4 regions of the Cupriavidus sp. CuC1 genome follow, and region 4 is predicted to be linked to each of the others. Evidence: predicted binding sites of a transcription regulator. Region 4 holds the regulator's gene; each other region holds the start of a gene.
The links. The regulator sigma-54, encoded in region 4, starts transcription at its own class of promoters, with help from an activator protein. The targets are predictions, from matches to a motif close to TGGCANGNAANCTGCTTT.

Region 1 (7,421 bases), on a different contig from region 4:
TATCTCCTCGTCAGAGGTGAAAACGGTGCCGGTGGGCATCGTCACCGAACTGGTCGAGGGCGACGTCTACCACTGGGGCGCGCTGATGGCGGGTGCATTGCTGGGCTCGTTGCCGGTGGCGCTGATCTATTCGTTCTTCGTCGAATACTACGTATCGGGCATGACCGGAGCGGTCAAGGAATAGGCGGAAAGCCAGCGGACAAGCCGGCGGAAAGCGCAACGGTGCAGAGTGTGAACGCCTGGCAAGGGCAGGTTAAAATGCGCGTTGTTCTGCCGGTTATCGCCGGCACTGCCGAATCACGCCATATTCAAGCCAGATCAGATGAGCCCCAAACCCGCCCGCACCCTCACCTTCAAGTGCAAGAAGTGCACCAAGCCCGTCACGCTGTTTCTGCAGAAGGTGTCCGCCTGCTCGCACATCACGCCGTACCAGGGCTTTTGCAAGTGCGGTGAACTGGTGCGCCACGCCACCGGCGACAAGGACGCCGTGGAGTCCTTCGTCAGCTCCGTCGATGGCAGCTGGGCCCACCATCACCACCATCACCATTGAGCACCCGTAGCATCCCCGTCCCCACCAGCGAGGCCTGGCGCCCCGGCGTCAAGGATCCGCTGCGCTTTCTCAGCGCGTATCCCGACGGCGTGCTCGACCAGGTGCGCCAGATGGTGGCCGCCAACCGCCTGGGCGAGCACCTGGCGAAGAAATACCCCGCGCGGCACACCGTGCAGACCGACCGCGCGCTGTATGACTACACCGCCGAGCTGAAGCAGGAGTTCCTGCGCACCGCGCCGCCGATCCACAAGGTCGCATTCGATGCCAAGATCGACGTGGTGCATCGCGCGCTCGGGCTGCACACCGCCATCTCGCGCGTGCAAGGCGGCAAGCTCAAGGCCAAGAAGGAAATCCGCGTGGCGTCGCTGTTCAAGGAAGCGCCACCTGAATTCCTGCGCATGATCGTGGTGCACGAGCTCGCGCACCTGAAGGAAAGCGATCACAACAAAGCGTTCTACCGCCTGTGCGAATACATGGAGCCGGCGTATCACCAATTGGAATTCGATACGCGCCTGTTTTTGGCGTGGCGCGAGCTGGAATCCAGCTAGACAGAAACACCACGCCATCGCAGGCGCGGCCGGCCCTACTTGCGGCGCGCGGCCACCACTTCGATTTCCACGCGCCAGGCCGTGTTGGCCAGCGCCATCACCTGGAATACGGAGCGCGTCGGCAGGTTGGGCTGCTCCTTGGTGCCGAAGAACTGCGTGTAGCCCTCCATAAAGCCGGCGAAATCCATCTTGTTGTCCTTGGCGGGATCGCCCACCAGGAACACCTGCATCTTCACCACATCACCCAGCCCCAGGCCCAGGCCGGCCAGGCTCTTCTCGATGGACTTGAGTACCCCGACGGTCTGCGCCTTGGTATCGCCGCCATAAGCAAGCGGATTGTCGCGCGGCTGGGTGGCGTCCTGAACCGGCGGGACTTGCCCGGACAGATAGATCGTGGAAACCGTTGTCGGGATCTCGACAGCAGCGGCGATGGGAAACGTGGAATTCGGGATGCGGTGACGAATCACGTCGTCGGCCGCGCGGGCCGCGCCGCCTGCCAGGGCAGACAACGCGCAAAGTGCCAGGAGTGACTGACGAAAGAAGAACGGCATATTGGGTTCCTTGTAATGGATGGGTGCGGCATGGCGCAATGTGTGCCATGCCGCCTGTCGCTTGGCAACGCATTCAGCGCTGAACTCAGCGCCGGAGCTTCGCGACGTTTTCCGCGGTGATGGCATCGGTGTACTGGTTGCCGAAATGCGTGCGCACGTAGCCCACCACGGCGGCGATCTGCGCATCGTCGAGCATCTTGCCGAAGGACGGCATGCCCTTCTGGCCGTGCAACACCACATAGAGCGGATAGTCCGCTCCCGCCAGCCGGGGATCGCCGGCCAGCGCGGGGTATGCGGCGGCGCCTTTCGCCCCCTGTGCCTGCGGCATGTGGCAGCCCTGGCAGATGGCATGGAAGATCGCCTCGCCGGAGGTCTGCTGGAACTTGGGGCCGGCAGAGAAGACCGGATCGGATTGCGCCTGCGCGAACGGGCAAAACGCCAGTCCCAGCAGCAGGGCGGGCACGGCGAGCGTGCGTCGGAAGATCATGGCATTCATGGATGTGGATTCCTGTGGGAGCGGATCACGAGACGGCATGCGCATGCAGGCGCTCAATCGCGTCGAGCGCGGACAACAGCGCGCCCTCCTGCCAGGCCGGGATATAGGAAGCATGCTCCCCCGCCAGCGCGATGCGGCCATCGATCTGGCAGAGGTTCTTGTAGTGCTTCTCCCGGCTTTCATCGGTCCACAAGCCGTAGCAGCCCTGCGACCACGGCACGCGGTGCCAGCCCACCGCAATGCCGTTGTCGAACTCCCGCGCGTATTGCGGGTGTAGCTGGCTGCCCTGCTCCACGGCGCGGCGCACGCGCTCCTGCGGCGTCATGGCGGTGAACTCATAGGCATTGGGGCCGAAGGCATAGGCGCCCAGCAGCACCGACTTGCCTTTGGCGCCGTAGCGCGTGGAAGGGTAAGAGATGCGCGTGATGGGCTGGTCCGTATAGCTGATGCCGCCGTAGATGGATTCGTCCTCCTCCCAGAAGCGGCGCTTGAACTGCAGGCCGATCTTGATCGAGGCGTCATAGGGCACGGCGTTGATGGCCTGCTGCATGGCGTCGCCGACCTGCACGTCGAGCTGGCTCAGCACCGACAGCGGGATGGTGCACAGGCACCAGTCGGCCTTGGCCTGGGCGACCGCGCCGCCGTGCGCGTCATCGGTATAGGTCACGGTGACGCCGCGCTCGTCCTGCGCGATCTTCGTCACCTTGGCGTGGTAGCGGATCAGGCTGCCCACCTCGCGCTGGAAGGCCTGCGCAATCATGTCCATGCCGCCCACCGGCTGGAAAATGGTGCTCTGGAATTCGTACTCCTGCCCGCTGGCGATATAGCGCCACAGCCCGGATTGCAGCAAGTCGCTCAGTTCCAGCGGCTTGGAGGGCTTGGCCAGCGGCAGCATCAGGCCGCCGCCGGGATCGATCTCGTAACCGCGCCGGTCACTGGTGAGCGCGCTTTCGCGGTAGCGCATCTGCGCATCGAGCGCGCCCCATTTGCGCAGGCCCTCCAGCAATTTCTCCTTGTCCTCGCGCGTGAGCGCCGTGTCCAGGTTGCCCTGCGTGGCGGCCTTGCCGAGCAGTTCCGCCACGTAGCCCTGGAAGTCGCCTTGCACGTGGCGGTAGCGCTGCGGCTTGCCGCCGTAGGCCTTGGTGGAGTGCACCAGCGCGTTGTAATTGACCTGCACGAAAGGCTCGAGCGCCACGCCCAGCCGCTTGCAATAGTCGAGCACCGCATGGTGGTGATACGGGATGCGCCACGGCCCCGGGTTCAGGTATTCGCCTTTGGCGAACTCGCAGTGCTGCACGGCGCCGCCCATCTCGGTGAAGACATCGCCGCCGCGCAGGGTCCAGCAGCGGCCGCCGGCACGGCCGCTGTATTCCAGGATCTGCACCTTGTAGCCGGCGCGCCGCAACTCCAGCGCGGCCACCATGCCAGCCAGTCCCGCGCCGAGAATCAGCACCGAGGCACCGCGCTTTGCGCCCTGGAGTTTCGGCGGGCCCGTGTAACCGGATTCCGCCGCGAGGCCGAGCGAAGTCATCGCCTGGTACATCGCCGCGCCACCTGCTGCCTTGCCGACGAGCGCAAGCAGGTCACGGCGGCTGAAGGCCTTACTGTCAATTGAAGTCATGTTCAGGCTATCGAGGAGTCTTTGTGGGTTGCGCATTTCGCACCGTTAACGTCACCAGGCACGGTACGGCAGCGCGATGCGCCGAATAGCGCACGCAACATCCATGCCATTTCTGACATATTCGACCGCGCTCCCGCAGCGCCTGCCGATGGCCTGGCCAAATGCGCCATCCGCAAAACGTGGCCATGCAAGGGATCATGTGCCGAACGCGCCAGTGTCGTCAGATGTTTGCATTTGCGCCTCAGGCTGCCGGGAACGAGCCCGCACCGCAGCGCGCATGCGCAGCAGCCCTAGCGAAGCTGCCCCACATGAGTGTGTCCATGCCGCGTCGCGGTGCACGACGCGTACCGCGCTCGCGTGGTGAAGCGGAGGACTCCCGGCCGGAGTGGTTCAAGCTCATCGTGCAGATGGTCATCGTCACTGCGAAACAGCGGGCCAGGTCACGCGCGCAGCTTGATTGCGGGGCAGCCGCCCATCGTGCGGCGGCGCCCTGGCAACGCACCTTTACTTCGCCGCAGTCACCCGCCAGACCACATCGCCAACATCATCCGCCACCAGCAACGCGCCGCGCTTGTCGATGGCAACGCCCACCGGGCGCCCTTGCGCGTCGCCGTCCTTCGTCAGGAAGCCGGTGAGCACGTCGACCGGGACGCCCGCTGGCTTGCCGTTGGCGAACGGCACGAAGATCACCTTGTAGCCGCTGTGCGGCTTACGGTTCCACGACCCGTGCTGGCCGACGAACATGCCGTTCCTGAAGCGGGAGGGCAACGCGTTGCCTAGCGCCGAGGCCAGGCCAAGCGACGCGGTATGCGGTCCGACGGCATAGTCGGGCGCAATGGCCTTGGCCACCATCTCCGGCTGCTGCGGCTTCACGCGTTCGTCTACATGCTGGCCGTAGTAGCTGAAGGGCCAGCCATAAAAAGCGCCGTCTTTGACCGAAGTGATGTAGTCCGGCACGAGATCGCTACCAATCTCGTCGCGCTCGTTCACCGCAGTCCATAGCGCGCCGCTGTCGGGATCCCAGGCCATGCCGTTGGGATTGCGCAGGCCGCTGGCAAACACGCGGTGCGCGCCGGTCTTGGGATCGACCTCCCAGATGGCTGCCCGCGCTTCCTCCTTGTCGAGGCCGTTCTCGCCGACGTTGCTGTTGGAGCCGACGGTGACGTAGAGCTTGCTGCCGTCCTTGCTGGCGATGATGTTCTTGGTCCAGTGGTGATTGATGGGGCCGGCAGGCAGGTCGACCACCTTCACGCCGGGCCCGGTGATCTGGGTCTGCCCCGGCTGGTAGGGGAAACGCAGGACGGCATCGGTGTCCGCCACATAGAAGTCATTGCCCACCAGCACCATGCCGAAGGGCGAATGCAGGTCCTTGAGAAATACGGAGCGCGCATCGGCGACGCCATCGCCATTGGTGTCGCGCAACAGCGTGATGCGATTGGCGCTTGGCACGCCGGCGCCCGCGCGTTTCATCATCTGCGTCATGACCCAGCCCCGGATGCCCTTGCCGTCATCCGGCTTAGGCGGCGCATTGGTTTCGGCCACCAGCACGTCGCCGTTGGGCAGCACGTAGATCCAGCGCGGATGGTCCAGCTTGTCGGCGAACGCCACGACGGACAGGCCGACCGCTGCAACCGGTCTGGCACCATCGGCCCAGCCTTTGGCAGGGGCGATGTTCACCGTGGGCAGCATGGTCTTGTTTGGCGATGGCAACTGCGGACTCAAGCCGGTGCCGGCGGAGACCGGCAGGGTCGCGGTGTCGCCACATGCAGTCAAGCCCGCCGCCATCAGCAGGCAGAGAGACAAAATGGACAATCGCTGCAAGGGCATGATCGGCTCTCCGGAAAGGCGGCGCGTCGCCCCGTCGGCGTGCGCTGTCCGCTCCACTATAGGACGCATGCGCGATGCCGGCTGTCGGCGGATTGGAGGCCGCGCGGTAGGACGAATGCGCCGGCTCCCGGCCTGCGCCTTGCGGCCTATCCCGCCACCTCAATCGCAAGCGTAGCGGAACGCGTCATCCAGGTTCAGCGGGAGCACCAGCGTACGAAGGTGCGCCGCCTGGGCCGAAGTGCAAAGCGCGGCGCGCGTCGCTGCGGTCTTGTACTTCGACGCGTACTCGACGTTGAACACCGCCTTGCCCTGCGCCGTGAACGGCTTGTAGCTCGCGCACTCGCTGTACTGGAAGCACTGCTCGTTCACCGCGAAATCAAAGTCCGTCGCCAGCTGCGAGACTTGATCCACATCGTTTTTCAAGCCCACCGCCAGGCCGCGCGCATGCGCCTCGGCCGCCAGGAAGCTGTTGTAGTCCAGCTGCGTAGCCGCCGTCAGCGGAAAACCCGGCTTATTGGTATAGCCATCCACGTTGTCCGGGTCCACGCCATCGCAGCCCTTCGACTTCGCCAGGTCCATGCGCGCCTGCATGATCTGGCGCACGTTGGCCGAGCGCGTATCGAGCCAACGCTCGCCCGCCCACCCCGACAACGCCTTGCCCATATCCGCCGCGGCAAACTGCTTGAAATCCGGCCGCCAGTTCTCCGAGCTACCCGCCGAAAAATAGCAGACCACGCGCTTGCCCTGCTCCTTCAAGGCATTGATGGTCGCCTGCGGCGTATCCACCAGGTCGATATCGAAGACCTGCGCCGGATAGCTCGTGTTGACCGTACCCGTCAACTGCAACTGCCATGTATCGGTTGCCGCCGGCATCCAGCGCGAGACCGCCAGCGTTTGCGCCGAGGGCGTCAAGGTCGCGGCCGACGCATTCACCGCCGACACGGACTTGATGGAAGCATCCGTCTGCGCCGACGAGCCATCGCCTCCGCAGGCCGACAGACAGGCGAACGAGGCCATCCATGCGATGCGTGCAAGTTTCCGATTCACGGATGTTTTTCCTTTTTGGTTCTTCTTTGGTTTGGCTGACTAAATGCACGGTACGAGTTAGCGCTCAGTCAGATTGTCGGCTGGGACTGGGTGGATCTTGAGTGGTTTCACGGATGCTAAGGTATTCGGGTCGGGTGACAGGCGCAAGGCAGTGAATACCAGCGTTGGGCATCCACGCCAAGCACCGCCAACCCGAGGAGCCAAGCATGCAACAGTCCAGAATTAAGGCAACCTACATCGTCGCGTTCTCCGACGCAAAAGCAGCGCGGGGCGGAGAAATCCAGGAAGGTTCGGCAGGTGTAGTGGATAGATGGATACGAGGCGCGCGGGTGGGAGACAAGGCCAGATACGCTGACGGCACCGAAGCGCGGATCACTACAGGCGCCGGCTCTGCCTTACGCTATGGCAGCCGGCCAATGGCCATCCTTTTTTATAGAAAGAAGCTCGACTATGTTCTGCCCTTGATTCGCCAACGGAATACCGTGAAATGCGCCCAGCGATGACACCACGCCTCGTCGCCAATCTCATGGCACTTGCCCTGCTCCAAGCGCCGGCGATAGCGGCGGACAAGCCTTTTACCGGTTCCTTTCAAGGCCAGGGACGCGGATGCTGGGGCAAGCTATACGTGAAGACGCGCACTATCGAATGGAATACGCCGTACAGCGTGTGTGCGAAAACTACCTACGCCATCATCGGGAAGGACCTCGACTCAGCATCGCCGCGCATCGCCTTCGCGCTGGATCGAAGGAGCAAGTCATGCCGCTATACGGTAGTAGAGTTG
Region 2 (7,421 bases), on a different contig from region 4:
ACTTCGCGCGCCGCGCGCCCTGGCAGGAGGCCGTGTGCTCCTCCCTGACGGAGATGTTCGCCCCGCGGATCCACAAGGAGCGCCTCGCCGGCTGGCCTGGGCACTATCCCTGGATCGAAGCGCAAGGTCTGGATTATTTCCGCTCCCGCATTCCGCTCGCGCAGCGCGACGTCGATCACGGCCTGCGCGTGACCCTTGGCTACTTCCGCACGCACGAGCAGCAGCAGCGCGCGCTGGAGATCCTGAAATTCAAGCTCGACATCCTGTGGTCGATGCTCGACGCCATCCAACTCGCCTGCCCATGACCCCGACCGAAGCCGACCTGACCAAGCCAACGCTGCACCGGAACTTCCGCCTGCAGTGGGAAGACGCCCAGCAAAGCTGGATCCTGCTGTATCCCGAAGGCATGGTCACGCTCAACGACAGCGCGGCCGCCATCCTGCAACGCTGCGACGGCAGCCATACGCTCGACATGCTGATCGACGACCTGCAGTCCGCCTTCGGCGTGCAGGGTATCGCACCGGAGGTACACGCCTTTGTCAAACATGCCATCGAACGCGGCTGGCTGGTCTGAGCCACCAGCAGCCATAGCGCCGCCCGGGCCGCCGCTATGGCTGCTGGCGGAACTGACCTACCGCTGCCCGCTCCATTGCGCCTTCTGCTCCAACCCGGTGGACTATGCCCGGCACGACGCCGAGCTCGACACTGCGCAGTGGCGCGACGTCTTCACCCAAGCGCGCGCGCTGGGCGCCGTGCAACTGGGCCTGTCGGGCGGCGAACCCCTGCTGCGCAAAGACCTGGAAGAACTGGTCGAACATGCCCACGGGCTCGGCTTCTACACCAACCTCATCACCTCCGGCATCGGTCTGACGGATGCCCGGCTGGCCGCCTTGCGCACCGCCGGGCTTGACCATATCCAGCTATCGTTCCAGGACTCCAGCCGCGAGCTCAACGACTTTCTCTCCAGCACCCGCACCTTCAACCTGAAGCAGCGTGTGGCCCGCCTGATCAAGGCGCACGGCTACCCGATGGTGATGAACTGCGTGCTGCACCGGCACAACCTGCCCCACGTCGGCGCCATCATCGAGATGGCACTGGAGATGGGCGCGGAATACCTGGAACTGGCCAACACCCAGTACTACGGCTGGGCCTGGGAGAACCGCCAGGCGCTGATGCCCACGCACGAGCAGCTGCGCGAAGCCGAGGCGCTCGTGAATGCGTACCGGGCACGCATCGGCAACCGGTGCCAGATCCTGTTCGTGGTGCCTGACTACTTCGAGCAACGGCCCAAGAAATGCATGAACGGCTGGGGCACCACCTTCCTGGGCGTCGCGCCAGACGGCCTCGCGCTGCCCTGCCACGCGGCCCGCATGCTGCCGGGGCTTGACCTGCCGAACGTCACCGCGCGGCCGCTGCGGGAGATCTGGCGCGAGAGCGACGCCTTCCAGCGCTTTCGCGGCACGCACTGGCTACCCGAGCCTTGCCGTTCCTGCGACTCGCAGGCGGAAGACCATGGCGGGTGCCGCTGCCAGGCGTTCCTGCTGACCGGCGATGCCGCCGCCACGGATCCGGTCTGCGATCGGTCGGGAGAACATGGGAGGGTCATGGAGATCGTGCTACAGGGAAGGCTGGCCGAGGTACAGGCGCGCGGGATGGTCTTCCGCAGCGACGGGAATTCGCTCAGGCTAAGCAGCGAAGCGGGCCGTGCTGGTAGCGAAAGCCGGAAGTAAAAAAGCGGAGCACAAAAAATCAAAGACGTTTCACGCCGTGCCTGGGCAGCCGTTCGGGCCGATGTGAAACGTCTTTGCAAATTCTTCCTTCGTATCCGGCTTTTCTCCGACCGTCAGGTCAGGCACCGGTCTCTTCCAATGCTCATCTGATACTCAGAACCCACTGTGCCAGCTTCCTGGCATCCGCTTCACTGATATTTTCGTGCGACGGCATGGGAATTCGCCCCCAAACCCCTTTTCCGCCCTCACGGATCTTCTTTGCGAGCCGCTCGGGCGCTTCCCCGTCCCCCTTGTACTTGTCCGCTACCTCGGCAAAGCCCGGCCCCACTACCTTGGCCTTCATGCTGTGACAAGAAAAGCAACCGCTCTGGTCCGCCAGCGCCTGCATATCGGGCGCTGCTTCGGCCCGAGCCACACACAGGGCCACCAGCACCGCGACCGACAACGATAAGAGTCCTTTCACCTTCTGCATGCACACATCCCAATTCTCTGTTGATCGACCAACCCCTGCGTGTGCCGACATCGGTGTGCGATGCCGGCACGCGCAGGGCAGTTTCACTGCTTGGCTGCCGGCAACGTTCAGCTCTTGTGCAGCTTGAACACCCACACCGAGCCGCCCTGCTCCAGGAAATTCACGCGCTTGGCAACTTCCCCGCCCCACAGCGGCACGGCGCCGCCCCAGCCCGACACCACCGCCACATACTGCTCGCCGCCGTCTTCCCAGGTGACCGGGGGCGCCACCACGCCGCTGCCGGTCTGGAACTTCCACAGTTCCTTGCCGGTCTTGGCATCGGCCGCTTTCAAGTAGCCTTCCGGCGTGCCCCAGAACACCAGGCCGCCAGCGGTGGTCATCACCCCGCCCCACAGCGGCGCGTAATTCTTGACTTCCCACTCGATCTTGCCGGTCTTGGGATTGATCGCGCGCAGCACGCCGATGTAGTCCTCGTTGAGCGGATGGATGGTGAAGCCGGCACCGAGGAAGGCGGCGCCCTTCTTGTACCCGACAGGTTCATTCCAGATATCCATGCCCCATTCATTGGCCGGCACATAGAACAGGCCGGTCTGCGGGCTGTAGGCCATCGGCTGCTGGTTCTTGCCGCCAAGGAAGCCGGGGGCGGCGAAGACGGACTGGCCCTTCTTCGGATCGCTGCCGGCGGCCGGATCGCCCGGGCGGCTTTCCGCGATCATATTGGGCCGTCCGGTCTTCAGGTCGATGCTGCTTGCCCAGGTGATCTTCTTGACGAAGGGGAAGGCGTTGACCAGTTTGCCGTTCCGGGCGTCATTGACGTAGAAGAAGCCGTTGCGATCGGCTTTGCCGCCGAGCCGCTTCCCGTCCTGGTCAAAGGTCACGAACTCGTTGACGCCGTCAAAGTCCCAGCCATCGTTGGGGGTGTTCTGGTAGTGCCAGACGATATTGCCGGTAGCCGGGTCGAGCGCCACGGTCGAGGCCGAGTACAGGTTGTCGCCCTTGCGGATGTGGCTGTTCCAAGGCCCGGGATTGCCGGTGCCGAAGTAGACCAGGCCAGTCTGCGGATCGTAAGTGCCGCCGAGCCAGGTGGCGCCGCCGCCGGTCTTCCAGGTCTCGCCGGGCCAGCTGGCGTTCAGGGTGCCAGTCACGCCGTTCTCGGTCTTGTTGCCGTCCTTGTCGTACTTGTAGCCCATATGGCCTTCCACCACCGGCCTGGACCACACCATCTGGCCGGTCCTGGCATCGCGCGCCTCGACCCGGCCAACTACGCCGAACTCGCCGCCCGAGACGCCGGTCAGCACCATGCCTTTGACGATCAAGGGCGCCGCGGTGTAGGAGTAGCCTGCGGCATAGTCCTCGATTTTTTCCTTCCACACCACCTTGCCGGTCTTCTGGTCGAGCGCCACCAGTTGCGCGTCGAGCGTGCCGAAGATGACCAGGTTGTCGTACAGGGCCGCGCCGCGGTTGACCACGTCGCAGCAGGGCATGATCCCTTCGGGCAGACGGTGTTCGTATTTCCACAGCTTGCTGCCGGTCTTCAGGTCGAGGGCGTAGATGCGGGAGTAAGAGGCGGTCACGAACATCTTGCCGTCGTGAATCAGCGGCTGCGATTCCTGCCCGCGCTGCTTTTCGCCGCCAAAGGAGAACGACCAGGCCGGCACCAGTTGGCTGACGTTCTTTGTGTTGATGCGGGTCAGCGTGGAAAAGCGCTGGCCTTGCGTGCCCATCCCCCACGACAGCACGTCGCCCGCCGACTTCGCGTCGTTCTCGATCATGGCATCGGTCACGGCGGCGTGTGCCGCCAGGCTCGCGGCTGTCGCCGCGACCACCATCATCACCCTTAACGTCCTCATTGTCTGCTCCTCTGTCTTGTTGTCGATCTTCCACGGTGCGCCACGCACACCAGACAGACTCCTGGCAATTCCCATGCCAGTGGAAAACACTGGCAACTGGCCCCTGCCGTGGCCTGCGTTCACCCCGGCGGCGTACCAGCGCGGGACACTGCGTTGACGCTGTTGCGGAATTGAACAACTCAACGGACCCGCTTCAATGCGTCAGCGCGGCGTCCTCATAAGCCGGGTAGAGATGCGTCACGTTGCGCAGGTACTCGGCAGGCATGGCGCCCCAACGGGCATACTCGTTCGGCACGGGCATGGCGATCACCTCCGCCAGGTCGCGCCCTTGCGATGCCGCCCCGGTCATGCGGGCGTCCAGCCAGTGCAGGTAGCCGCGGGTCTGCGCGATGGCATCCGCGCTGCCGAGCGCCGGCCCGTGGCTGGGGATCAGCAGCCGCGCGCCGCTCTCTCGCAGCAGCGCCTGCAGCCGGTCCAGGCTCGCCAGCCAGCGCTTGAGGTCCGCATGCGGTGTGGTCGGCACCCGCTCGCGGAATGCCACGCCACCCGCGAACACGATGCCAGCGCTGCGGTCCAGCACTACCAGGTCGTCAGCGGTATGACCGTCCATCCGCAGCAGTTCGAAGGTGTGCCGGCCCATGGTGCGCTTGCCCGGCATCAACGACTGGCCCGGAGGCGCTGGTTCGGTGCCGCGCATCCAGTCGCCGCACATGCGGTAGAGGTTGTCGGCATAGGCCGGACCCTCGCGCTGCGCACCGGCGATGGTGCCGGCCAGGGCGCTGGCACCCACGTCCGCATAGGCCTGATTGCCGAAGAAGTAATCAGGATGCAGGTTGAGATTGAGGACCAGCCGCACCGGCGCCGCCGTGACTGAGGCGATGGCACGGCGTTGTTGCTCGCCGTACAAGCGCGACGGCCCGGTGTTGATCACCACCACGCCGTCGCCGGTATCGACAAAGGCGGTATTGATGATGTTGCAGCCGTTGTCCGGTGAAAAATCCGCGTTGGCGCCTTCCAGCAGCCACACGTCGGCGGCGATCTGCCGGGGCGCGAGGCGGTAGTCCCCAACCTGCGCACCCGCCGCCTGAGCCGCCAGCAACAGCAGGATCCCCAGCGCTCGTCTCATGGTGTCACCTGTGCAGCGAAGCGGTTACCGTTGTTGTCCCGGCCGGATACCATCATGCCGCGCTCCATGACCTCGCGCAGGTCAAAGGAGAAGATCGGGTTCTCCGCCACCGGCTCATGCAGCGCCAGACGCAACATTGGCTGCCGGGCGGCGTCGGAGATGGTCAGCGACTCGATATGGAAAGCCGGGATGCCAGCCACGAGACCGGTGTCCATCGGGTGCATCACACGCAGCCGCACCCGGCCTCCACTGCCGCCGAAGCCGGGAAACACGCGCGATTCGACCCGGTTCAGCGTGGTGCTCCACGAACCGTCGCGGCGGGTGGCGCCGGGCACCGTGCAGCCGCCGCCGCTGGCATCCACCATCACCCCGCCGACATGCCATATGCCGTCCCGCGTGCGGGCTGCGACCCGCACAGGCGACGCCTGCTCCAGCTTGAAACGGAACGACAGCGAGGGGCGCACCTTCAGCGGCTCGAACTCCAGCATCGTGCGGATCGGGTTGCGGTCCACCGCCACCACGACGCGATCCACCTCTCCCAGCGCCGAGGCGTCGAAGGCGACCGGCACGCGCATCGGGTCCTCCGCAAAGGCCGGCCCGGTCACCTTGACGCGGGTGTCGAACACGACCGGGGCCAGTTGCAGGACTTCCCTGTGAATCAGTGTCCATTGGGGCGACTGGAAGGGGTCGCGGCTATCCGACGCCCACGCGCCCGCCACGGCGAATGCGAGGCCAGCCGCCATCGGCAACGCAGCGGCACGCCTCATGTCAGCCCCCCGGCCTGGCGCGCGCGACGCACCATGCCACGTTGGGGATCGTAGCCAAGCAGCGCCAGTGCGAAGAACACTGCCGCACAGCCGGCCATCACCGCAAGGCTAACCGGCGCGATCTGCCCGTACAAGGCGAAGCGGGTCGCTTCCACGGCGTGGGCAAAGGGATTGAAGCGCGCGAGCTGGTAGACCACCGTGGCGCCGGACTCCTCAAGCTTCCAGAGCGGATACAGCGCCGAACTGATGAAGAACATCGGGAAGATCACGAAGTTCATGGTACCGGCGAAGTTCTCCAGTTGCCGCACATGCACCGATAGCAGCAAACCCAGCGCACCCAGCATCAGGGCGGCTAGCACCATGACCGCCAGCGCGCCGGGGAGAAAGGCGGGCGCGAACGTCACGTCGAAGGCCATGGCGACAAGCAGGAAGGCCAGCATCTGCAACAACGAAAGCAACGTGCCGGCGGCCAGTTTGCAGGCAAGCAGCCAGGCCCTGGGCAGCGGCGCAGTCAGCAGCAGGCGCATCACGCCCATCTCGCGGTCGTACACCATGGCCAGCGAGGACTGCATGCCGTTGAACAGCGCGATCATGCCGAGCAGGCCGGGCGTCACGTAGACCTTGTATTCGACATAAGTGTCGTAGGGCGGCACGATGGCAACGCCAAGCGCGTTCTGGAAGCCCGCCGCGAACACCAGCAGCCACAGCAGCGGCCGCACCAACGACGAGAACAGCCTCCCGGGCTGCCGGAAGAACTTGTGCAGTTCGCGCCCGGCCACCGCGCGCAAGGCGCGCCAGGCGTGGATCAGGGTGGTAGTCATGGTCTGGGTCTCGCTCCCTTATTTGCCGGGCCGGCACGCGGTGTCGGCAGCGTCTGCGCCCAGCGTGTCGAGATGATTCCTGGGATGCAGCACGCCCTCCACGGGCGCCACGCCGATCACCCCGTCGGGATGCGCCAGCAGGACCGGCTGGCGCAACTGGCGGTCCCATTGCCGGAAGGAGAGCGGCGGCCCCTTGAAGCCGTCCACCACCACCGCCTCGGAGACCAAAGCCTCGGCCTGGCCGGCAAAGCCGGCCTTGGGCTGCCGCGCCACACTTTCGGCAATCGCCTTCACCGCCACCCACGCGGCCCAGTCGTAGCCGGTCATGGGACGGCCTGCTGCCTTGATAAAACGCCGGTTGAGCTGCGGGCCGCCGTTGCGCTCCCACGCCCAATGCCAGGCCTGGGCGGTCAGCCCGCTGGCGCCCACCACCGGGCGCGGCAACTGGGCCGCATAGGGCACGCTGCGCGCGAACTCGCCGTCGGCGTCGGCCACTACCACCACGTCATAGTCCACGCCGGTGGTCAGCAGGTTGAGGTTGCCCTGCTCCCGCTCGCGCGGATCGTTCGACAGCTTGAACGCGCGCTGCGCCGACCATGCAATGCCGAAGCGGCGGGCAGCCTGCGTGAGCGCCGCGCGCTGTTCGGCGTCCGCT
Region 3 (7,421 bases), on a different contig from region 4:
GACAAGTCGCCTTGCCCGGCAGCCGCGGAGACGCATTCGCCGCTTCGCGCCCGCGCCTCCCGCCACAGCCCTATCCTGCCCCGGCTACGGACGCGCTCGCGGCGCCATCGCCCCGCATTTGCCCGACCAGATCGCGGATCAGCCCGGCGGTCTGCCCGGGCCGCTCCATCGGATACAGATGGCCGCCCTCGATAAAGCGCAGATGCTCGCCCACCAGCTTGCGCGTGGCGCCGAGCCCGCATTGCCGCACTTCGCGCGAACGCGTGCCGGCGACAAAGCTGACCGGCACCGGCGCCCCGCGCGCCACGCGCGCGCCCAGGCTGGTGGGCAGCGTGCGATAGATCTGGTACTCGATCTCGCGCTCGAAACGCAGGCGGCGCTCGGCGTCGTTGCCGGTCGGCTCCGTGCCATGCATCGCATAGTCGCGCAACACCTCCTCGTCCCACGACGCAAACACAGGCTTGGCGCGAAAGTGCTCCCACACCGCCTCGGCATCCGGCCAGTGCGTACGGCGGCGCCGGGTCGCGGCAGCCGGGCTGGGCCGCTCATCCAGGCCGAAGCGCTGGCCGGCTTTGAGCAAAGCGGCGCGCCACCCGGCAATCACGGGCGAATCCAGCATCACCACGCCGCGTACCCACTGCGGGCGGCGCAGCGCGGCCATCAGCGACAGGAAACCGCCAAGCGAATGTCCCACCAGCCATACCGGCTCGCGGTACTTCTGCTCGATCGAAGCCAGCAGTTCGTCGACCAGGTGCGGCCACTCGCGCGTGACGGGGAATTTCGGGTCGTGGCCATAACGGTCCACGGCGCGGATCTCGAAATCGTCTTCCAGCGTTCCAAACAGCTTGCGGTAGGTGCTGACCGGGAAGCCGTTGGCATGGGAAAAATGCAGGATGTCGCGCATCGGGGTATTCGCCGTGCGCCCTCAGTCCTGCGTGCCGGCACGTTCGCGCGTGGCGCGCACCGGCTGGCCCCAGCGGTCGCCGGCGCCCTGGCGCGCCAGCGGAAACTCGGCCGGCGCGTCGGCATCCCACTCGGGATCGTTGATCTCGCCGAAGACCTGGCGCAGGCGCTGCCCCCAGGTATCGCGGATCATGCGGAAGTAGGCGTTCTTCTCGTCGATATTGACGAAGCGGGTCACGCGCAGCGAATCGCCCTCGTAGACCAGCAGGTCCAACGGCAGGCCCACCGAGATATTCGACTTCAGCGTGGAGTCCATCGAGATCAGCGCGCACTTGGCGGCTTCGCCCAGCGGCAGCGTCGGCTCCACCACGCGATCGATGATGGGCTTGCCATACTTGGCCTCGCCGATCTGGAAATAGCAGTTCTCGGGCGTGGCCTCGACGAAATTCCCGGCGGCGTACACATGGAACAGGCGCACGCGTTCGCCGCGGATCTGGCCGCCGAAGATCAGGCTCACATTGAACTCGATGCCGGCCTCGCGCAGCGCATGGGCGTCGTGCTTGTGCACCTGGCGCACCGCGTCGCCGACGATGGCGGCCGCCTCGAACATATCGCGCGCCGTCCACAGCGAGCGCTTCTCGTCACGGCCCTCCGCCAGGATCTGGCGCACCGCCTGGCTGATCGCCAGGTTGCCTGCGCTCAGCAAGACCATCACGCGATCGCCCGGCTCCTCGAACACGGTCATCTTGCGCGCGGTCGAGATCGCGTCGACGCCGGCATTGGTGCGGGAGTCGGAAAGGAACACCAGCCCGGTGTCCAGCCGCATGGCTACACAGTACGTCATGATCTTGTCTTGTAATGGTGCAAATTCACGCCCGGCGCATCGCCAGGCTTGTCACCCGGGTCAAGGCCGCATTCTAGCGCCGCGCCGGTGCGCCCGGAACCTTGCGGCGCGCCCGCTCTTGGTGCGCGACGCACCACTTCACTCACTGCAGCGGTGCAATGGCGATCTCGACCGCCAGCCGCTCGCCGCTGCCGCCTTCGCGAATGCCGCGGACCGGTGCGGCCATGCGATAGTCGCGCCCGACCGCCAGCCGGATATGGCGCGCGTCGCTCAGGCAGCCGTGGGTCACGTCGATGCTGCACCACAACTCCTTGCCGGCATCCACGCAGACATCGGCCCAGGCATGGCTGGCCAGCTCCGAGGCCGCCGGGTCATAGAAATAGCCGCTGACGTAGCGCGCAGGCAGGCCCAGGGCGCGGCAGCATGCCACCATCACCTGCGCCTGGTCCTGGCAAACCCCGCTGCCCAGCGCGAACGCATCGCTGGCGGACGTGCCCACGTCGGTGCTATCCGCCTGGTAGCGCACCCGCCCCGCAATGCCGTTGGCCAGCGCCAGCAGCGCAGGCACCGTCGCCCCCGCCGCCAGGTACGGCGCGGCAAAACGCACCATTTCCGGCTTGGCGGCGGTCAGCGCTGTGCCGCCAAGGTAATACAGCGGCGAGACACGCGCCTCGCCGGCCGGCGGCGCATCGCAGAAAAACGGCCCGTCCGTGTCAGTTGGCGGCGTCACATCGACCACGCCGCTGGCCTCGATCACCAACGTATGTGCTGGCCCGGCCACAGTGAAGCTGTGCACGATATTGCCGAAGCCGTCACGCGCCTCGGACAGGTTGCCGGGAACGGACAACTGCCATTCCTGCACGGCCTGCAGCGGGCCCGAGCGCGGCGCGAGCCGCAGTTCGTGCACGCTGCGCCGGACCGGCTCGGCGTAACGGTAGACCGTTTTGTGGTGAATCTTGTATTTCATGATGTGGCGAGGCCGGCACGACCTCCCCACTTCTATAGGTCAGGCAGCCAGCAGCGGCACGAGGAAATCCCGGCTGATGCCGTTGCCGAGGTCGCCGATGCGCTCCAGGAAACTGGTCAGGTAAGCATGCAGCCCGACGGCGAAGATGTCGTCGATGCGCGCATATTTCAAATCGGCGTGAAGTTTACCAGCCTGGCGCTCGGTCTCCGAAGAATGCTGGTTGCCCACCAGCGCCAGGATCGACACCACCTCATCCATGCTCGATACCAGCGAGCGCGGCATGTCGGGGCGCAGCACCAGCAGTTCGGCCACGCGCTCGGGCGTGATCACGGTGCGATAAACCTTGCGGTACACCTCGAAGCCCGACACCGAGCGCAAGACCGCCGCCCAGTGATAGAAGTCGTTTGCGTCGCGATTGGGGTCGCTGTCGTCGACGGTACCGGCCTGGAACTTCACGTCCAGAATCCGCGCGGTATTGTCGGCGCGCTCCAGGAAGGTGCCCAGCCGCATGAAGTGGAAGGCATCGTCCTTGAGCATGGTGCCGAACTGCACGCCGCGGGCCAGGTGGGAGCGGAACTTCACCCACTCGAAGAACTGCGAAGGATCCTCCGCCAGCACGCCGTCGGCGATCATGCGCTGCACGTCGAGCCAGGTGGTGTTGATGGTCTCCCAGACCTCGGTGGTCAGCGAGCCGCGCACCGCGCGCGCGTTCTCGCGGGCCGCGCGCAGGCAGCTCATGATGGACGAGACATTGGTCATGTCGCGCACCATGAAATCGATCACGTCATCGCGCGTGAGCAGGCCGTACTTTTCGTCGAACACCGTGGTCAGCTCGGAGATATCGAGCATGGCCCACCAGCCTTGCTCCGCCACTTCCGCGGATTGCGGCAGCAGCGAAGTCTGGTAATTCACGTCCAGCATGCGCGCGGTGTTCTCCGCGCGTTCGGTATAGCGCGCCATCCAGAACAGATGGTCGGCGGTGCGGCTAAGCATGTTTAGTCCCCTCGTACAGCGCTGTTCACCCGCGCGCCGCCGGCAACGCGGCGGCCAGCGCGGGAATCACAAACTATCCTTGCGTGCGCCGCGCTTCAGCGCTCCAGCACCCAGGTGTCCTTGGTGCCTCCGCCCTGCGAGGAGTTGACCACCAGCGAGCCTTCGCGCAGCGCCACGCGGGTCAGCCCGCCCGGCACCATGCGCACGTCCTTGCCGGACAGCACGAACGGACGCAGGTCGATGTGGCGCGGCGCGATCCCCGACTCGACATACGTCGGGCAGGTGGAAAGCGCCAGCGTGGGCTGCGCGATGTACTGCTCGGGACGCGCGCGCACGACCTCGCGGAACGTATCGATCTCCGCGCGCGTGGCGGCAGGCCCCACCAGCATGCCGTAGCCGCCGGCGCCATGGGTTTCCTTGACCACCAGCTCACTCATGTGGTCCAGCACGTACTGCAGGTCGTCCGGGCGGCGGCACATGTACGTCGGCACGTTGTTGAGGATCGCTTCCTCGCCGAGGTAGAAGCGGATCATGTCGGGCACGTAGGGATAGATCGACTTGTCGTCGGCCACGCCCGTGCCAATGGCGTTGCAGATGGTGACATTGCCGGCACGATAGACCGAGAGCAGGCCCGCCGCGCCCAGCGTGGAATCCGAGCGGAACACCAGCGGGTCGAGGAAATCGTCGTCGACCCGGCGGTAGATCACATCGATGCGCTGCGGGCCCTGGGTGGTGCGCATGTAGAGGTGATCGTCCTGCACGAACAGGTCGCTGCCCTCGACCAGCTCCACGCCCATTTGCTGGGCCAGGAAGGCATGCTCGAAGTACGCGGAGTTGTACATGCCGGGCGTGAGCACCACCACCGTGGGATCGGCAATGTTCTGCGGCGAGACGCCGCGCAGCATATCGAGCAGCAGGTCGGGATAGTGCGCGACAGGCGCCACGCGATTGCGCGCGAACAGGTCCGGGAACAACCGCATCATCATCTTGCGGTTCTCCAGCATGTAGGACACGCCGGAGGGCACGCGCAGGTTGTCTTCCAGCACGTAGAACTCGCCCTCGCCCGCGCGCACCACGTCGATGCCTGCCACGTGGGCATAGATATCGCGGGGCACGTCGATGCCGAGCATCTCGGGGCGGTACTGCGCGTTGTTATAGATCTGGTCGGGTGGGATCACACCGGCGCGGATGATGTCCTGCCCGTGGTAGATATCGTGGATGAAGCGGTTCAGCGCCGACACCCGCTGGCGCAGGCCGCGCTCGAGCGTTGCCCACTCGCTGGCGGGGAAGATGCGGGGAATGACGTCGAACGGGATGGTCCGCTCGGTGCCGCTGTTGGACTCGTCTTTTTCACCGTAAACGGCGAACGTGATGCCCACGCGCCGGAAGATCAGATCAGCCTCGGCGCGCTTGTTGTCCATGGTGCCTTCGGACTGGCGCGCCAACCAATCCGCGAACTGCTTGTAATGCCCCCGCACGGCACCTGCCGGCAGGGTCTCGCCCGCGTGGATTGCTGCTGCCACGCCATCTTGCCAATCGAGCATCTCGTCGAAAAACCGCGCCGCCATGATGGCCGTTCCCCCATGATTTGAGTGCCGCCCAAACTGCCGGCTACCCGTTTTGATTGGCTTGTTGTTCCCGGCACAGCACCTTGAGATCACCACCCGAGGCCCGGCGGCCTGGCCGCGGACCGTCTCGTCATGCTTCGAAGTGCTGTCCCTATAGGATACCTATGACCACGAAAGCCGCAAGCGGCAAGCATTCGCGCCATCAAACATGGATTAAGCAAGATGTTTGCCAGCCTTGGCTTCGGGCCGGCATTGGCGATCGCCCTAGCGGGCGATCGCCGCACCTTTTTGCGCCTGCACTCCGGCCAGGATGCGCTGCACCAGCGCCTCCGGCGTCTGGCGGATATCGAGCACCAGGGCATCGCGCGGCTCCTCCAGGGTCTCGAACTGGCTCTGCAGCAGGGCGGGATTGAAAAAGTGGTCGCTGCGCTCGGCCAGGCGGCCGCCAATGACGGCCGCATCGCCCTTCATGTAGACAAAGGTCACGCCGCCGTCGGCGGGCGTCAGGCGGTCGCGGTAGGTTTGCCGCAGCGCGGAACAGGTAAACACGTGGGTGCGCCCTTCGGCGCGGGCCGTATCGATCGCCGCGCGCATCGCGGCCAGCCAGGGCCAGCGGTCGTCGTCGGTCAGCGGGATGCCATTGTGCATCTTCGCCTTGTTGGCGGGGCTGTGGAATTCATCGGCATCGTGGAAGCCGCATTGCAAGGTCTTGGCCAGCAGTTGGCCGACCGTGGTCTTTCCGCTGCCGGAAACGCCCATCAGGATGTAGATCATGTCTGCTCCAACGATCATGTTCGGATGGTTTTCCCATCCTTGTCGGTAGTCCCCGCGCCAGCCGCCGGTCGGCTCCGGAAGCGTTCAGCCATGAAGCCATGATAGGACCCGCATGGGCCGGCTCGGGGTCGTCCCCGCCAGCTGTCGGCTGCCGGGGACACAAATGACACAAATTTATGGGGCGCTGCCTATTGTGCGACGGCCGCGCCCGTTTGGACAGCGCCGGGCGCGTCGGCCTCGGATAGGTCCAGCGCGCTGCCGCCCTCCTCCGCGATCCGCGCATTGCGCCGGAACAGCCCGAACAGGCCCCGGCCAACGCTGAAATTCGTGAAGGCGTCGTCCGGCAGCACGGCCGAAGCACGCGTCGCCAGGTCGCCGTCGCCGTTGGCGGCGCCGAGCCATTCCAGCGTGCCCGCCACGGCGTCCACGCGGATCCGGTCGCCGTCGCGCACGCGCGCCAGCGGGCCGCCAGCAAGTGCCTCAGGCCCCACATGGATGACCGCTGGCACCTTGCCGGAGGCGCCGGACATGCGGCCATCGGTCACCAGCGCAACCTTGTGGCCGGCGTCCTGCAGCGCGCCCAGCACCGGGGTGAGGCGGTGCAGTTCAGGCATGCCATTGGCGTTGGGCCCCTGGAAACGCACGACCGCGATCATGTCGCCCGTGAACTCGCCGGCTTCGAACGCGGCTTGCAATTGCTCTTGCGAGTCAAAAACGCGTGCCGGCGCTTCCACCACGCGATGCTCGTCCGCGACCGCCGACACCTTGATCATGCCGCGGCCAAGATTGCCCTGCAGCAGGCGCAAGCCACCCTCGGCGGAGAACGGTTCGGCTGCGGTGGCCAGTACCGCGGCATCGCCGCTGACAGCCGCGCCATCGCGCCACTGGAGCACGCCGTCGATCATCACGGGCTCTTGCGTATAGCGGGCCAGGCCACGCCCGACCACGGTCTCCACGTCCTCGTGCAGCAAGCCGGCGGTGAGCAGCTGGCGAATCACGTAGGCCACGCCGCCCGCGGCGTGGAAGTGGTTCACGTCGGCCGAGCCGTTGGGGTAGACCCGCGCCAGCAGCGGCGTGATGCGAGAGAGACGGTCGAAATCGTCCCAGTCGATGAGGATGCCAGCCGCGCGCGCCATCGCCACCAGGTGGATGGTGTGGTTGGTCGAGCCACCCGTGGCCAGCAGGCCGACCACGGCGTTGATTACCGCGCGCTCGTCCACGATGCGGGCCAGCGGCAGGTAGTCGCCGCTCCGCGCCGTCAGGGCCAGCGCGCGTTGCGCGGCGGCGGCGGTGAGCGCGTCGCGCAGGCCGCTGTCCGGATGCACGAAGGCCGCGCCCGGCATATGCAGGCCCATGATTTCCATCAGGAACT
Region 4 (7,421 bases):
CACGGCGACCTGGGCATGGTCACGCGCGACGATGTGCTGATCGCCTTTTCCAATTCCGGAGAGACCGCCGAGTTGCTTTCGATCGTCCCGATCGTCAAGCGCATCGGCGCCAAGCTGATCTCCGTGACCGGGAACCCCGCCTCCACGCTGGCCAAGCTGGCCGATGCGCACCTCAATGCCGGCGTGGAAAAAGAAGCCTGCCCGCTCAACCTGGCCCCGACCGCCAGCACCACCGCCGCACTGGCGATGGGCGACGCGCTCGCGGTGGCCGTGCTGGATGCCCGCGGCTTCGGCGAGGAAGATTTTGCCCGCTCGCATCCAGGCGGCGCGCTCGGGCGCAAGCTGCTGACCCACGTGCGCGACGTCATGCGCAGCGGAAACGCGGTGCCCAAGGTGCGCGAGAGCACGCCGCTGGCACAAGCCCTGATGGAAATTACCCGCAAGGGCATGGCCATGACCGCGGTGGTTGACCCGGACGACCGCCTGATCGGCGTCTTCACGGACGGCGACCTGCGCCGCCTGCTCGAAACCCCGCGCGACTGGAAGACCGTACCCATCAGCGAGGTCATGCACCGCACGCCGCATACCGTCGGGCCGGACCAGCTGGCCGTGGAAGCCGTGCAGGTGATGGAGGCGAATCGTGTCAACCAGATGCTGGTGGTCGACGCAGAGCGGCGCCTGGTCGGCGCGCTCCACATCCACGACCTGACCCGCGCCAAGGTCATCTGAGGCCAGCCCATGCCTATGCGGGAAATCCTGTCCTCCCTGAGCCGGCTTGCCATGCGAGCGCTGCCCCTGCTGCTGATGGCGCTGGTGGCGGGCAGCACCTTCTGGCTGGTGCAGGTCAACTCCCCGAAGGAAGCGGACACCGGGCCGGTCGGCAAGAAACATGAGCCGGATTACTACATGATCCGTTTTTCCGCGACCGAGCTTGCCGAGGACGGGAACACCAAGCTGCGCTTTACCGGCGACAAGATGATCCACTTCGAGGACGACCAGACCTACGAGGTGACGCGCCCAGCCATGCGCTCCTACGAAATCGACCGCCCGCCCGTCACTGGCCACTCCGATCGCGGCACGATGAACGCGGAAGGCTCGGTCATCGACCTGTTCGGCAATGGCTTCATCGTGCGCGCCCAGGGCACCGACCCCGCCAAGGATCCGAAGATGACGGCCGCCTCGGAGTATTTCCAGGTGCTGGTCAACGATGACATCGTCAAGACCGACAAGGCTGTCAAGCTGACCCGCGGCCCGTCGGTGATGACCGCCAACGGCCTGATCTTTAACAATGTCACTCGCGAAGTACAATTGCTGGGTAACGTACGCGGCACCATCATTACGGTGCCGCCGCCGGCAAGTCCCGCGAAGTAGCCCTGAAGCCGCCCGCGGGCTCCAGCCGCCCGCGTCAACCGCCATCACGCCAACATGAATCCATTCCTGACGACTTCGTCCTGTCGCCGCCGCAGCACGGCCGCTTTGCTGACGCTGGCAGCCGTCCTGGGCCTCGCGTTGTCCGCGCCCGCCAGCGCCGAAAAAGCCGACCGCGAAAAGCCGCTGGTCCTGGAGGCCGACAATGCCAGCTACGACGACGTCAAGCAGGTTTATGTACTGACCGGCAACGTGGTGCTGACCAAGGGCACCATGGTGCTGAAATCCGACGCGGCCGAAGTCCGTACCGATCCCGAGGGCTACCAGTACGCGGTCGCGACCTCCAAGGGCGGCAAGCAAGCCTATATCCGCCAGAAGCGCGACAACGTCGACGAGTACATCGACGGCTGGGGCGACCGCATCGAATATGACGGCAAGCAGGAGCTGTCCAAGCTGATCGGGCGCGCCCGCATGGCCCGCCTGGCCGGCGCCAAGCTGGTCGACGAGATCCGTGGCGCGGTGATCACCTATGACAGCCGCAACGAGTTCTATACGGCCAGCGGCGGCGCCGAGAACGCGACCGCGGGCAGCCCGTCCGGCCGCGTGCGCGCCGTGCTGTCGCCGCGCCAGGAGCAGCCCGCCAGCGGCGCCGCAGCCAACCCGCTGCCGCTCAAGCCGGCACCTGCCCCCGTCAACCCCTGACCTGACGCCGCCACGCCCCCAATCCACGGATTCTGCCTTGACCTTCATGACCGCTACCCAGACCGCACCGTCCCAGCCCGCCACCCTGAAGGACAGCAGCACGCTGGTCGTGCGCCACCTGAAGAAGCGCTACGGCTCGCGCACTGTGGTCAAGGATGTGTCCCTCGACGTGAAGAGCGGCGAAGTGGTCGGGTTGCTCGGCCCCAACGGCGCGGGCAAGACCACGTCGTTCTACATGATCGTGGGGCTGGTGGCGCTGGACGAGGGCGATATCGTGCTCGACGACAAGCACATCAGCGGCCTGGCCATCCATGAGCGGGCACGCATGGGCCTGTCCTACCTGCCGCAGGAAGCCTCGGTGTTCCGCAAGCTCAATGTGCGGGAAAATATCCGCGCGGTGCTGGAACTGCAGCTCAACGATGGCAAGCCCCTGGGCAAGGCCGAGATCGAGCGCCGGCTGGACACCCTGCTGGATGACCTGCAGATTGCCCACCTGCGCGACAACCCGGCGCTGTCGCTGTCCGGCGGCGAGCGCCGCCGCGTGGAAATCGCCCGCGCGCTGGCCTCCGCGCCGCGTTTCATCCTGCTTGACGAGCCCTTCGCCGGCGTCGACCCGATCGCGGTCGGCGAAATCCAGCGCATCGTCAGCTTCCTCAAGGCGCGCAATATCGGCGTGCTGATCACCGACCACAACGTACGCGAGACGCTGGGCATCTGCGACCACGCCTACATCATCAGCGAGGGCGCGGTGCTGGCGTCCGGCCAGCCTGAAGACATCATCGCCAACGAGTCGGTGCGCAAGGTCTACCTGGGCGAGAACTTCCGCATGTAAAGGCGCGCGCGGCGCCTGCCGCGCATCGGCCCCCCGGGCGGCTTCGGTGTCGCCTTTCATCCTTCAAACGATCATGCGACGCCAGCGATAGCAATTTCCGTTCCACCAGTACGGAAGTTGGGCATAAAATAGGTCGCATGAAACCGTCGCTACAGCTCCGCCTCTCGCAGCATCTCGCGCTTACGCCGCAACTCCAGCAGTCGATCCGGCTGCTGCAACTGTCCACGCTTGAACTGCAGCAGGAAGTGGAACAGGCGCTGACCGAGAACCCCTTGCTCGAGCGCGAGAACGACTGGCTCGACAGCCCGTTGCGCGTGTCCTCGGACGGCTCGGTGAACCTCCAGAGCGCGCCCGCGCCAGCGCCCGCCGATGGCCAGGGCACCAGCGAAAACCGCCCCGATGGCGCCCCCGAAGCCGACGACAGCTATTCCGACAGCAACGAGGATTACGGCAACGACTGGAGCCTGGACGATTTCGCCCGCCGCCCGCAAGGCGAAGACGACGAAAAAACACCGATGCAGCTGCGCGACGCCGAGCCCACGCTGCGCGAACACCTCATGGAGCAGCTGGCGCCGCTCAAGATTTCCCTGCGCGACAAAGGGCTGGCCATCTTCCTGGTCGAATCCCTGGACGATGACGGCTACCTGAGCGCCACGCTCGAGGAAATCTGCAGCGAGCTGCCGGAGGAGCTCGAGTTCGAGGTCGACGAGATCCAGGCCGTGCTTACGCTGCTGCAGAGCTTCGATCCACCGGGCGTCGGGGCGCGCAACGCAGCCGAGTGCCTGGCGCTGCAACTGCGCAGGCTCAAGCATCCGCAGCGCGAACTGGCGCTGAGCATCGTCACCAATCACCTGGAGCTGCTGGCGGTGCGCGATTACACGCGCCTGAAAAAAGCCCTGCAAGTGGACGAGCCGGAACTCAAGGCGGCGCATGAACTGATCCGCTCGCTCGCGCCCTATCCCGGCCATGCCTACAGCCGGCCGGAAGCCGACTTCGTGGTACCCGATGTTTTCGTTCGAAAGTTGAGCGGCGGATGGATCGCCCATCTCAACCCGGATGTGATGCCGCGGCTACGTATCAACGACATGTACGCGCAGATTTTGCGCGGTGCAAAAGGCGATGCCGGCGCGGCGGGACTGCAGCAAAAGCTGCAGGAAGCACGCTGGTTGATCAAGAATATCCAGCAGAGGTTCGACACGATATTGCGCGTCGCACAAGCCATTGTCGAACGTCAAAAGAACTTCTTCACCCACGGTGAAATTGCGATGCGCCCCTTGGTTTTGCGGGAGATTGCCGATACACTGGGTTTACACGAGTCCACCATCTCTCGGGTGACTACCAATAAGTACATGGCAACGCCGATGGGGACTTTCGAGCTGAAGTATTTTTTCGGCTCTCACGTATCCACAGAAACCGGCGGCGCGGCCTCATCAACGGCAATCCGTGCGTTGATCAAGCAATTGATAGGAGCCGAAGACGCTAGGAACCCCTTGTCCGACAGCCGGATTGCCGAATTGCTCGGCGAGCAAGGCTTTGTGGTAGCACGGCGTACCGTTGCCAAATACCGCGAAGCGCTCAAGATTCCCGCGGTCAATCTCCGTAAGACTTTGTAGCCGAGCTGCATCGCCTGCCTGATGCAGCTCTTTCAGAAGGAGAAACGCTATGAACTTCAAGATCAGTGGACACCACTTGGACATCACGCCCCCTCTGCGTGAGTACGTGGAAACGAAACTGGAGCGTATCGTCAGGCATTTCGATCAAGTCATTGGCGTAAGTGTGCTGCTCTCTGTCGACAATACAAAAGAAAAGGACCGGCGGCAGTACGCGGAAATCAATCTACATCTCAAGGGCAAGGACATCTTTGTCGAAGCGCATCATGAAGACCTGTATGCCGCTATCGACGCATTGGTCGACAAGCTCGACCGGCAGGTGATTCGCCACAAGGATCGCGTGCAAAGCCACGACCGTGAAGCGGTCAAGTACCAGATGGCCGCATCCCAGATGCAGCAATGACCGTGCCTGGCGGCCCACATACCGGGCCGTCGGTGTCAGTCCATTGAAAACGGAATCAAGCCGCGCCCAGCGCGGCTTTTTCGTTCCAGCCTCCCCCCTTCGGGCCACGCAGGGGATTCCGCAACGCATATGTACCGGTGTATGCTGTGCCATACATAGTTGATTTGCCTGGCCATTTCCGTGCATGCGGCACCGCTTCAGCGCCTCGGCTATTGCAATGCACAAAGCGGCAGCGGGCCTGCTCTATAATGGCCAGACGCCCGACACCGGCATGGGGACACCCGGTGGAAACATCGGGCCTTGGTTTTTATCTTCTTTCCGCCCGGCGGGACGCCTCCTTGCCCCGGGCCTGCTTTCTAGAAAACCCTGCGCATTCCACATGAATCGTTTGGCTAAATTGCTGCCACCCGGCAACATCAACCTCGACGTCAGCGTCACCAGCAAGAAGCGCGTGTTCGAACAGGCCGGGCTCCTCTTCGAGAACAACCATGGCGTTGCGCGCGCGACCGTGACCGACAACCTGTTCGCCCGCGAGTCGCTGGGGTCCACCGGCCTTGGCGCCGGGGTTGCGATCCCCCACGGCCGCATCAAGGGACTGAAGCAGCCGCTGGCCGCCTTCATGCGCCTGGCCGAGCCGATCCCCTTCGAGTCGCCCGACGGTAAGCCGGTAGCGCTGCTGATCTTCCTGCTGGTGCCCGAACAGGCCACCCAGCAGCATCTGGAAATTCTCTCCGAGATCGCCCAGTTGCTGTCCGACCGCGAGATGCGCGAAGGACTGGCTACCCTGCCCACCCCCGACGACGTGCACCAGTTGCTGACGCAATGGCACCCTTGATCCGCCACTGAAAGCCCGTCCCTGAAAGCACCCGAATGGAACTCACTGGCGTCACCTCGCAGTCGATCTTCGACGACAACGCAGCCGATATCAAACTCTCCTGGGTAGCAGGACTGGAAGGCGCGGACCGGGCCTTCGATGTCGAGTTTGCGCGTGAAGCCACGTCGGCGGCCGATCTCGTCGGCCACTTGAACCTGATCCACCCGAACCGGATCCAGGTGCTGGGCAAGCCCGAAATCACGTATTACCAGCGCCTCGACGACGAGATGCGCAAGCGCCAGATGGGCGAGCTGATCCTGTTGGAGCCGCCGTTCCTGGTGATCGCCGACGGCATGGAGCCGCCGCCCGACCTGGAACTGCGCTGCACGCGCTCGTCCACCCCGCTGTTCACCACGCCGGTGTCTTCCGCGGCGGTGATCGATCACCTGCGCCTCTACCTGTCCCGCATTTCCGCGCCGCGCGTGACCATGCACGGCGTGTTCCTCGACATCCTCGGCATGGGCGTGCTGGTGATGGGCGAATCCGGCCTGGGCAAGAGCGAGCTCGGCCTGGAACTGATCTCGCGCGGACATGGGCTGGTGGCAGACGATGCCGTGGATTTCGTGCGCCTCGGGCCGGACTTCATCGAGGGCCGGTGCCCGCCGCTGCTGCAGAACCTGCTGGAAGTGCGCGGCCTGGGCCTGCTCGACATCAAGACCATCTTTGGCGAGACCGCGGTACGCCGCAAGATGAAGCTGAAGCTGGTGGTGCAGCTGGTACGCCGCAACGACGGCGAATTCGAGCGCCTGCCGCTCGATTCCCAGTATCTCGACGTGCTCGGCCTGCCCATCCACATGGTCAAGATCCAGGTGGCGGCCGGCCGAAATCTCGCCGTGCTGGTCGAGGCCGCCGTGCGCAACACCATCCTGCGCCTGCGCGGCATCGACACGCTGCGCGACTTCATGGACCGCCAGCGCGCCGCGATGCAGGCCGATGTCGCATCGCGGGGCCAGGGTCGGCTACTCTAGGTCTGGCAGCCCCGCAAAGGGGCTGTTTTCAATTGCTTACATCCGGCCGCGCTTCGATCGTCAACGTCATCGGGGCATAGGCCGTTTTGTGCAGTAATGGGCATTGGGCCCAGCCCCGAGTTGCCGAGCCGACAGGCCAGCAGCCATGAAGTTTTCCACAGCCAGGAGAGCAAGCATGAAAAAATTGATCGCGATGTGCGTGCTGGTAGCCCCGCTTTTTGCCACCGGCGCCTTCGCCCAGAATGCTCCGGCCGCTGCACCTGCGGCACCGGCGGCCCCTAACACCCAGCAGGACAAGATGAAGGCTTGCAACACGCAGGCCACCGGCAAGAAGGGCGACGAGCGCAAGGCCTTCATGAGCAATTGCCTGTCCAACAAGCCCGCGGCCGCACCCGCCAAGAACAGCCAGCAGGAAAAGATGAAGGCCTGCAACGCGCAGGCCACCGGCAAGAAGGGTGACGAGCGCAAGGCCTTCATGAGCGATTGCTTGTCCAAGTAAGCTGCCGGCATCACTTGCGGCGCGGACGTGTAAAAATGGCGAACCTCTTCGGTTCGCCATTTTTACTGGCGCGTCGCCGTCATGACGGCGTCATCACCTGATGTTATGCTTGTCACGCTATGCGCATCATACTTATCACCGGGATCTCCGGCTCCGGCAAATCCG

Region 1: the regulator sigma-54 is predicted to act here: its motif matches at 3,858-3,875, upstream of ACGLHR_RS01745 (flavin monoamine oxidase family protein).
Region 2: the regulator sigma-54 is predicted to act here: its motif matches at 4,114-4,131, upstream of ACGLHR_RS14965 (PQQ-dependent methanol/ethanol family dehydrogenase).
Region 3: the regulator sigma-54 is predicted to act here: its motif matches at 5,490-5,507, upstream of ACGLHR_RS18235 (circularly permuted type 2 ATP-grasp protein).

Annotation. Positions count from the first base shown of each region.
Region 1 covers NZ_JBIUHC010000003.1:34,099-41,519, forward strand. The annotation lists gene ACGLHR_RS01720 (carbohydrate ABC transporter permease) at 1-184, shown strand, start outside; gene ACGLHR_RS01725 (hypothetical protein) at 323-550, shown strand; gene ACGLHR_RS01730 (M48 family metallopeptidase) at 610-1,098, shown strand; gene ACGLHR_RS01735 (RidA family protein) at 1,134-1,649, opposite strand; gene ACGLHR_RS01740 (c-type cytochrome) at 1,735-2,145, opposite strand; gene ACGLHR_RS01745 (flavin monoamine oxidase family protein) at 2,171-3,766, opposite strand; gene ACGLHR_RS01750 (PQQ-dependent sugar dehydrogenase) at 4,271-5,593, opposite strand; gene ACGLHR_RS01755 (endo alpha-1,4 polygalactosaminidase) at 5,753-6,610, opposite strand; gene ACGLHR_RS01760 (hypothetical protein) at 6,847-7,143, shown strand; gene ACGLHR_RS01765 (hypothetical protein) at 7,140-7,421, shown strand, end outside.
Region 2 covers NZ_JBIUHC010000029.1:24,283-31,703, reverse strand. The annotation lists gene pqqC (pyrroloquinoline-quinone synthase PqqC) at 1-305, shown strand, start outside; gene pqqD (pyrroloquinoline quinone biosynthesis peptide chaperone PqqD) at 302-574, shown strand; gene pqqE (pyrroloquinoline quinone biosynthesis protein PqqE) at 546-1,730, shown strand; gene ACGLHR_RS14970 (c-type cytochrome) at 1,873-2,202, opposite strand; gene ACGLHR_RS14965 (PQQ-dependent methanol/ethanol family dehydrogenase) at 2,310-4,052, opposite strand; gene ACGLHR_RS14960 (quinoprotein relay system zinc metallohydrolase 1) at 4,246-5,178, opposite strand; gene ACGLHR_RS14955 (quinoprotein dehydrogenase-associated SoxYZ-like carrier) at 5,175-5,945, opposite strand; gene ACGLHR_RS14950 (ABC transporter permease) at 5,942-6,766, opposite strand; gene ACGLHR_RS14945 (ABC transporter substrate-binding protein) at 6,785-7,421, opposite strand, start outside.
Region 3 covers NZ_JBIUHC010000038.1:56,727-64,147, forward strand. The annotation lists gene ACGLHR_RS18215 (alpha/beta fold hydrolase) at 71-904, opposite strand; gene ACGLHR_RS18220 (peptidase) at 926-1,747, opposite strand; gene ACGLHR_RS18225 (transglutaminase N-terminal domain-containing protein) at 1,890-2,714, opposite strand; gene ACGLHR_RS18230 (alpha-E domain-containing protein) at 2,754-3,707, opposite strand; gene ACGLHR_RS18235 (circularly permuted type 2 ATP-grasp protein) at 3,803-5,275, opposite strand; gene ACGLHR_RS18240 (gluconokinase) at 5,540-6,049, opposite strand; gene edd (phosphogluconate dehydratase) at 6,238-7,421, opposite strand, start outside.
Region 4 covers NZ_JBIUHC010000222.1:1,708-9,128, reverse strand. The annotation lists gene ACGLHR_RS47260 (KpsF/GutQ family sugar-phosphate isomerase) at 1-729, shown strand, start outside; gene lptC (LPS export ABC transporter periplasmic protein LptC) at 745-1,371, shown strand; gene lptA (lipopolysaccharide transport periplasmic protein LptA) at 1,426-2,070, shown strand; gene lptB (LPS export ABC transporter ATP-binding protein) at 2,117-2,902, shown strand; gene ACGLHR_RS47240 (RNA polymerase factor sigma-54) at 3,040-4,515, shown strand; gene hpf (ribosome hibernation-promoting factor, HPF/YfiA family) at 4,565-4,915, shown strand; gene ptsN (PTS IIA-like nitrogen regulatory protein PtsN) at 5,295-5,750, shown strand; gene hprK (HPr(Ser) kinase/phosphatase) at 5,786-6,757, shown strand; gene ACGLHR_RS47220 (PsiF family protein) at 6,933-7,256, shown strand; gene rapZ (RNase adapter RapZ) at 7,376-7,421, shown strand, end outside.